2 regions of the Sphingopyxis sp. SCN 67-31 genome follow, and region 2 is predicted to be linked to the other one. Evidence: predicted binding sites of a transcription regulator. Region 2 holds the regulator's gene; the other holds the start of a gene.
What was found. Region 2 encodes LexA, which represses DNA repair genes until DNA is damaged. Its sites were predicted from a motif close to GTTCCNCNCTTGTTCT; they were not measured.
Positions count from the first base shown of each region.

Region 1: recA (recombinase RecA) is a predicted target of LexA. The motif match lies at 2,393-2,408, and genes of this name have one in related genera.

Region 1 is NZ_MEFH01000011.1:22,957-27,165, forward strand. It holds gene ABS88_RS00735 (hybrid sensor histidine kinase/response regulator) at 1-2,025, shown strand, start outside; gene ABS88_RS00740 (response regulator) at 2,015-2,368, shown strand; gene recA (recombinase RecA) at 2,485-3,564, shown strand; gene ABS88_RS00750 (TetR/AcrR family transcriptional regulator) at 3,805-4,209, opposite strand, start outside.
Region 2 is NZ_MEFH01000054.1:68,246-72,454, forward strand. It holds gene trpD (anthranilate phosphoribosyltransferase) at 1-412, shown strand, start outside; gene trpC (indole-3-glycerol phosphate synthase TrpC) at 444-1,229, shown strand; gene lexA (transcriptional repressor LexA) at 1,329-2,003, shown strand; gene ABS88_RS08510 (ComEC/Rec2 family competence protein) at 1,957-4,065, opposite strand; gene gltX (glutamate--tRNA ligase) at 4,185-4,209, shown strand, end outside.

The DNA of each region.
Region 1 (4,209 bases), on a different contig from region 2:
GTCGACGATCTGAAGGTCGGCGCGCTGCCGCTGCGCGCACAGGTCAACCGCACCGGGCAGGCCGACGATTATCTGGTCTGGCGCTTTGCGGCGATCGACCGCCTCGACCTTGCGTCGGAGATTCTCCGCCACCTCGAAGGACCGGCGGGCCGGACGCTCGGGCAGGCGGGGGTGATGGCGGCGCTGGTCAATGCCGAGGGTCGGCTGCGCGTCGCCAATCAGGCCTTTCTGCTGCGAGCGCTCGGCGAGAGCGATGCGAGCCATTATGCCGGGCGCGACGTGGCGGCGATGCTGCGGCTCGACGATTCGGGCGGGCTGACCTTCGCGCGCGAGGGCGACCGGGCTCCGCCGGTGCGGATGCTCCAGATTCCGCTGGCGCCGGCCGATCCCGCCGGCCCGTTGTTGCTCGCGCTGATCGACGAGGAGGTCGGGCCCGCCGACCGCGGCACCGCGCAAACCTATATCGAGACCTTGCTGTCGCTGCTCCCCTTCGGGCTCGCGCTCGTCGATCGCGACGGGCGGTTCCTCTACATGAACCGCGCCTTCGGGCGCGCGGCGGGGGTGGCCGATGGCCGGATGCCGCGCTACCCCGGCGACCTCGTCGTCGGCGAGGACAAGGGGCCGCTCGCCGACATGATCCGCCGCCACAGCAGCGGCCAGCAGGTCGGCGGCGATCTGTCGATCCGCCTCGTCGGGCAGGGCGACGAGCCGGTGTCGATGCGCGTCGTCGGCGTGCGCGGGCTGGGCGAGGCGGCGGTGCTGCTCAGCCTCAAGGATTCGAGCGAGGAGACGCGGCTCAAGCGCCAGGTCGCGCAGCAGTCGAAGATGCAGGCGGTCGGCCAGCTCGCGGGCGGCGTCGCGCATGATTTCAACAATATCCTGACCGCGGTGCTCGGAAGCTGCGACCTGATGCTGATGCGCCGCACGCCGGGCGACAGCGACTATGACGACATTCAGCATATCCGCAGCAACGCGAATCGCGCCGCCAGCCTGACGCGGCAATTGCTCGCCTTCTCGCGCCAGCAGACGCTGCGGCCCCAGATATTGCAGCTTCCCGACGTGATTTCGGAGGTGTCGCACCTGCTCAGGCGGCTGATGGGCGATACCGTCCAGCTTGCGGTCCATCATGGCCGCGGGCTCGGCGCGGTGCGCGCCGACCCGGTCCAGCTCGAACAGGTGATCATCAACCTCGCCGTCAACGCGCGCGATGCGATGATGCCCGGCGGCGGCACGCTGACGATCGAGACCTATCCGGTGTCGGCGGCCGAGGTGCGGCAGATGGGCAACGAGTTCATGCCGCCCGCCGATTACAGCGCGCTCAAGGTCAGCGATACCGGCGCGGGCATTCCCGCCGACGTGCTGCCCAAGATCTTCGAACCCTTCTTCACCACCAAAGACGTCGGCAAGGGGACGGGGCTGGGCCTGTCGACGGTCTATGGCATCATCAAGCAGTCGGCGGGCTTCATCTTCGCCGACAGCCGGCCCGGCGAGGGGACGAGCTTCACCATCTACCTGCCCGTCCACCGCACCGCCGCCGGCGCCCCCGCCGCCCCCGGCAGCGGCGCGCCCGCCGTCCCCGGCAGCGGCGCCCCCGCCGTTCCCGCTGCTCCGATCCGCGCAAAGAAGTCCCAATGGGGCACAGGCACCCTCCTGCTGGTCGAGGACGAGGACATGGTCCGCGCCGTCGCCGAACGCGCGTTGACCCGCGCGGGCTACAGCGTCGTCACAGCGTCGCAGGGCGAGGAGGGGCTCGAGCGGTTCGCGGGCATGGACAAGGTTGATCTGGTGATCAGCGACGTCGTGATGCCGACGATGGACGGTCCGACGATGGTCCGCGCGATGCGTGCGAAGCGGCCGGCGCTGCCTGTGCTCTTCATGTCGGGCTATGCCGAGGAGCAACTTCGCCAGTCGATCGATATCGATCATGTCGCCTTCCTGCCCAAGCCCTTTTCCGTAGCGCAACTTGCCGAAGCTGTTTCGGCGGCGCTCGACGATGCCGCGCACCGGGTGTCCGATGATGGATGATCGGCTGGTCCTGCTGGTCGAGGACGACGTGCTGATCGGCATGATGCTCGTCGACATGCTCGAAGCGCTCGGCTTTCCCGAGCCCGCGCAGGCGACGTCGATCGAGGAGGCGTTTGCGGTGCTCGACGCGCAACCGGTTGCAGCGGCACTGATCGACATCAACCTAGGCGAAACCAAGGGATGGCCGGTGGCCGATGCGCTGGCGGCGCGGGCGATTCCCTTTGCCTTCACCACCGGCGGTGGCGACATCATCCCGCCCGCGCACGCGCACCGGACGATGGTGACCAAACCCTTCCGCCTCGCGGAGATCGAGGCGGCCCTGAGCGCGTTCTTCACCGGGTAGCCTTTCCGCTCACCAAATTATTTTGTTCCCCTCTTGTTCCTATAGAACAAATGTGGCACAAAGGTAGAGCGTTGCGATGCCTCTGCGCTCGCTCTAGAGCAGGAAAGGGACGGCAAATGGCCGGACAATTGTCACTCGTCGAATCGGGGAAATCAGTGAACGGACCAGACAGACAGAAGGCGCTCGACGCCGCATTGGCGCAGATCGACCGCGCCTTCGGCAAGGGCTCGGTGATGAAGCTCGGCTCGAAGGAGGCGATGCAGGTCGAGGCGATCTCGACCGGTTCGCTCGGGCTCGACATCGCGCTGGGGGTCGGCGGCCTGCCGCGCGGGCGCGTCATCGAAATCTATGGCCCCGAAAGCTCGGGCAAGACTACGCTTGCGCTGCATTGCATCGCTGAGGCGCAGAAGATGGGCGGCACCGCGGCCTTCGTCGACGCCGAACATGCGCTCGATCCCGTTTATGCGAAGAAGCTTGGCGTCGACATCGACGAACTGATCGTGTCGCAGCCCGACACCGGTGAGCAAGCGCTCGAGATCGTCGACACGCTGGTGCGTTCGAACGCGATCGATGTGCTCGTCGTCGATTCGGTCGCGGCGCTCGTTCCGCGCGCAGAGATTGAGGGCGAGATGGGCGACAGTCATGTCGGCCTGCAGGCACGGCTGATGTCGCAGAGCCTGCGCAAGCTCACCGGGTCGATCAGCCGTTCGCGCTGCATGGTGATCTTCATTAACCAGCTGCGCATGAAGATCGGCGTGATGTACGGGAATCCCGAGACGACGACCGGCGGCAACGCACTCAAATTCTATGCCTCGGTCCGCCTCGACATTCGCCGCACCGGGCAGATCAAGGACCGCGACGAGATCGTCGGCAACACGACGCGTGTCAAGGTGGTCAAGAACAAGGTCGCGCCGCCGTTCAAGCAGGTCGAGTTTGACATCATGTACGGTCAGGGCATTTCGAAGATCGGCGAGATCCTCGACCTCGGCGTCAAGGCCGGGCTGGTCGAGAAATCGGGCGCCTGGTTCAGCTATGATTCGATCCGAATCGGGCAGGGCCGCGAGAATGCGAAGAATTTCCTGAGCGAGAATCCCGAGCTGATGCAGCGGCTCGAAAGCGCGATCCGCGGTCGCACCGATGCCGTGGCGGAAGAGATGATGACCGGTCCCGACGACGGGGAAGACGACGATCTCTGATCGTATCCGTCTCCCGTTCGGCCGGTCCCGTTTTCCGGGCCGGCCGGCCGGCGGCGGCGGGTCCACGCCCTCTGGGCCTGCAAGTTCTTCTCTTGAAGTAGGTCGGCCCGCCCGCCGTTGATGCGCCTCTCGGCGCCTTCGCATTGTTCGCGCTGGTAGTCTACCGGCCCCCGACGGGGGGTTCCGCAAGGTTTTTGTGAACCTGTCGGCTACCTGATCTGGAAATCCCCCTAAGGATGATTAGGGCGCGTTGTCTTTCGGCGTCAGGAAAAGCGACAGAACCATTTCGATGTGATTTTCGATGAAATCCTCATCGAAGGGATTCTGCTTTGACATGAATTGATATTCTTCGGACAGCGTGAACACCGACGTGGCCGCTCCGATGAATAGATAGCGCAGGTGCATCGGGTCGCCGCTGCGAAGCATGCCTTCCTCCTGCGCCTTTCGCAAAATCATCAGGTCCATGGCGATGCCGGGCGCGAGATGATTCTTGATCAGCCATTCCAGCCGCTTCTGCCCGCCTTCGTTGGCCTGGACCATGAAGCGGTGGAGTTGGGGAACCTTGGCGCTGAACAGGATGAACTCGCGCAGCATCAGACGCAGCAGGATGGGCTGATCGACCCCGTCCAGGCCCTGATATCGCTT
Region 2 (4,209 bases):
CTATGTTCCGGTCTATGCCGAAGCGCTGCACCGGCTCGGCACCGACCATTCGCGCGTCATTTCGGGCGACGAAGGGCTCGACGAGCTGTCGCTCGCGGGCGGTAACGAGGTGGCGGTGGTGACGCCCGACGGCGTGCAGATGCAGCGCAGCACCGCGGCCGACGCCGGTCTGCCCTCGCATCCGATCGCTGCGATCCGCGGCGGCGACGCCAGCTATAATGCCAGGGCCTTGCGCGACCTGCTGCGGGGCGAGCACGGCGCCTATCGCGACGCGGTGCTCTACAACGCCGCCGAGGCGCTTGTCGTCGCGGGCGCGGTCGACAGCCTCGTCGACGGGGTCGAGGAAGCCGCCGAGGCGATCGACAAGGGGCTTGCCAACGCGCTGCTCGATTGCTGGATCGCCTACCGATGAATGACGCCCAGCGCCCGGAAAAGCATTCCATATGAACAAATTGACCGAAATCCTCGCCACCAAGGCCGAAGAGGTCGCCGAGCGCCGCAAGAGCCGATCGGTGACGCAGCTTGATGCGATCGACGCGGGCGCGGTGCGTGGCTTCGCGGCGGCTCTCGAGGCGAAGATCGCGGCGGGCGGCTTCGGCCTGATCGCCGAAATCAAAAAAGCTTCGCCTTCCAAGGGCCTGATCCGCAAGGATTTCAATCCGGCGGACCATGCGCGCGCTTATGAAGCCGGCGGCGCGGCGTGCCTGTCGGTGCTCACCGACGCGCCGTGGTTCCAGGGGCATGAGGAATTTCTGATCGCCGCGCGCACCGCCTGCAACCTGCCGGTGCTGCGCAAGGATTTCATGATCGACCCGTGGCAGGTCGCCGAAGCGCGCTCGATCGGCGCCGACGCGATCCTGATCATCGTCGCCGCCCTCGACGACGGGCCGATGCGCGAGATCGAGGCGGCCGCCCTCGAACGCGGCATGGACGTGCTGGTCGAAGTGCACGACGAGGCCGAGCTCGACCGCGCACTCACCCACCTCCGATCGCGCCTGATCGGCGTCAACAACCGCGATCTTCGTACCTTCGAGACCGACCTTGCCGTCACCGAACGGCTTGCGAAGCGCGTTCCACCGGGCACGTTGCTCGTCGGCGAAAGCGGCATCGCCGCCCATGCCGACTGCCAGCGCCTCGCCAGGAGCGGCGTCCATGCCTTTCTGGTCGGCGAAAGCCTGATGCGGCAGGCGGACGTAACCGTAGCGACGCGGACGTTGCTGGAGGGCTGACGGCGTCCACGGCTCAAGCCGCTCCGTCATCGCTTGACAAGTTCCGCTCTGTTCCACTATCGTTCTCTATATGTCCATTGACAGCATGGAGACCGAGAGATGTTGACCGCGAAGCAGCACGAACTGCTCCACTTCATCCAGCAGCGCCTCGACGCGAGCGGAATTTCGCCTTCGTTCGAGGAGATGAAGGATGCGCTCGGGCTCAAGTCGAAATCGGGCATCCACCGGCTGATCAGCGCACTCGAGGAGCGGGGCTTCCTGCGCCGCCTGCCCAATCGCGCCCGCGCGCTGGAAGTGCTCAAGCTGCCCGAGGCGGCGAAGGCGCCGGCGCGCGACACCGTCGTGCCGCTGCGCAAGCCGGCGCCGGCGTTGAAGCCGATCGCCGCCAACGACATCATCGAGGTCCCGCTGCACGGCCGCATCGCCGCCGGCGTGCCGATTGAGGCGTTCGAGGATCACAACCAGCTTTCGGTTCCCGCCGCGCTGCTTGGCGCGGGCGAGCATTATGCGCTCGAAGTGTCGGGCGATTCGATGGTCGAAGCGGGGATTCTCGACGGCGACTATGCGCTGATCCAGAAGGCGAACACCGCGCGCGAAGGCGATATCGTCGTCGCGCTCGTCGACGGACAGGATGCGACGCTCAAATATTTCCGCCGCGAAGGGCCGATGATCCGGCTCGATCCCGCGAACAGCGCCTATGAACCGCAGCGCTACGAGGCCGAGCGCGTCATCGTGCAGGGCCGCCTGTCGGGATTGCTTCGTCGTTACCACTGACCTGTTGCGGTCGCCGCCACGGATGCGCGTCGCCGGCGCGCAGCGCGGTGGCGACATGCGGTCGCTCGCCCAGATAGAGCGCAAGACCGCCGCTCGCTTCCAGACTGTCGCGGTCGATCGTCAGCCAGCGCCCGATGCATTCGCGTGGCAGCCAGCGGTCGCTGATCACCACGTCGGCCGCGGCGCAGGCGGCGGCCATGGCGCGGCCATCGATGCGGTCGCGGCCACGCGCGGCGAGGATGATGCGCCGTGTCGCGCCCTGCCCCTGCCGCCAGCGGCAGAAATCGGCGTTGCATTCGACATGGTCGAGATCGGCGAGCGCGGTGAAGGGGACGTCGATCCCTGCCGCTTCGGCCATCGAATCGCGGATATAGTCCCCCGCCCGCGCGCGTAGCAGCGCATAGCCGCCGCCGGGAACGGCCGCGGCGATGTGGCGTCCGTCGCCGGAGATCAGCAGGTCGGGACGCGGCTGCGCGAGCAGGATGGCGGCCCCCGCCAGCAGCGGCGCCACCCCGGCGAGCCGCCAGCGCGTCTGCCACAGCAGCAGCCACAGGCCGCCGAACAGCGCAAGCGCGAAACCGCCCGGCGGAAAGCTGGGCAGCGTCGCGACGGCTCCCGGCGCCGAAGCGACCCGGTGGGCGAGCGCGATCAGCAACCGCAGCGCCTGTTCGGCGACCCACCAGAAGGGCGCGCCGAGCCCGACGCCGTCGAACAGCAGCGCCAGCGCCTCCATCGGCATGATGACGAAGGTCGTCAGCGGGATCGCGACGATATTGGCGAGCGCGCCGTAAAGCCCCGCCTTGTGGAAATGGAACAGCGCGATCGGCGCCAGCGCGACCTCGACGACCAGCCCCGTCAGTAGCAATCCCGCCGCGGCGCGCAGCAGACGAAGCGCCGTGCCTTCGTCGCGCCGCGCCAGGAACGTGCGCATCCAGCGGCTTTCGTGCAATGCGATGATCGCCGTCACCGCGGCGAAGCTGAGCTGGAAGCTGGGTCCGGCGAGTGCTTCGGGGCGCCACAGCAGCACGAGCAGCGCACCCGCCGCGACGAGGCGCAGCGTGATCGCCTCGCGCCCCATCAGGAAGGCGGCGAGCACGAGCAGCGCCGCGATCAACGAACGCAGCGTCGGCACTTCCGCTCCGGCAAGCCAGGTATAGCCCGCCCCGGCCAGCGCCGCCGCGGCGGCGGCCAGCGGCAACACATGCCCCGCCAGCGCGAGGCGCCGGCTCAGCCCGAGCAGCCGCATCGCGAGCAGCATCACGAAACCGATCACCGCGGTCACGTGCAGGCCGCTGATCGACAGCAGGTGCGCAAGCCCGCTGCGGCGCATCGCCTCGTCATCCGTCTCGGCGATCGCGCCACGGTCGCCGGTGACGAGCGCCGCGGCGACACCGCCGGGCGATCCCGGCACCGCGGTGTGGATATGTGCGCTGAGCCGCGCGCGCAGCGGCTGGCGTCGCTCGCCCGCTCCGGGCGCGCGCGCGACCTCTCCCAGCACCGTCCCGACCGCACCGATGCCGTCGAACCAGGCGCGCTGGGCGAAGTCGTAGCCGCCGGGCAGGTTGGCCGCCGGCGGCGGCATCAGCCGCGCGCGCAGGCCGATCGACTCGCCGGGCGCGATCCCCGCCGCGCGCTCGCCGCTCAGCGTCAGCCGGACCCGCGGCGGCAGGTCGGCGCGCCCGTGCGGCCGCACGATCATCCGCACCGTGCCGCGCGCCGGCAGCGGTTCGACGCTTTCGACCACCGCCGAAAATTCGGTCGTAGCCGGATAGGCGAGCACCGGCGCCGCGACCCACGCGGCGCGCGCCCAGATCAGCAGCAGCCCCGCAGCCATCGTGGCGCAGGCGATCGCAAGGCTGCGCCCGGTCCGCCGCTGCCAGCCGATCAGCAAGCCGCCGCAGACGCCCCCGCCGAGAAGGAACAGCGTTCCGATCCACTGCGCGCGCGCCGGCGCCGCGAACCACAAGCCGATCCCCGCCGACAGCGCGACCGGCAGCCACAGTCCCAACCGCTCGCGCTCGCGGTCGAGCCGGTCCTCCAGCCACGCGAAGGCGCGCCGCAACGCGGCGGCCGCGCTTTCCCCAATGGGCGTTTGAAGCCTCCTTGTCGCCATGCTAGGGGCTGCCCCGACATCGTCCCCGGTCCCCGCCCGGGGCCGCAAGGTGAGTGAAAGAGGCCAGAGTGGCAACCGAAAACAAGACCGATC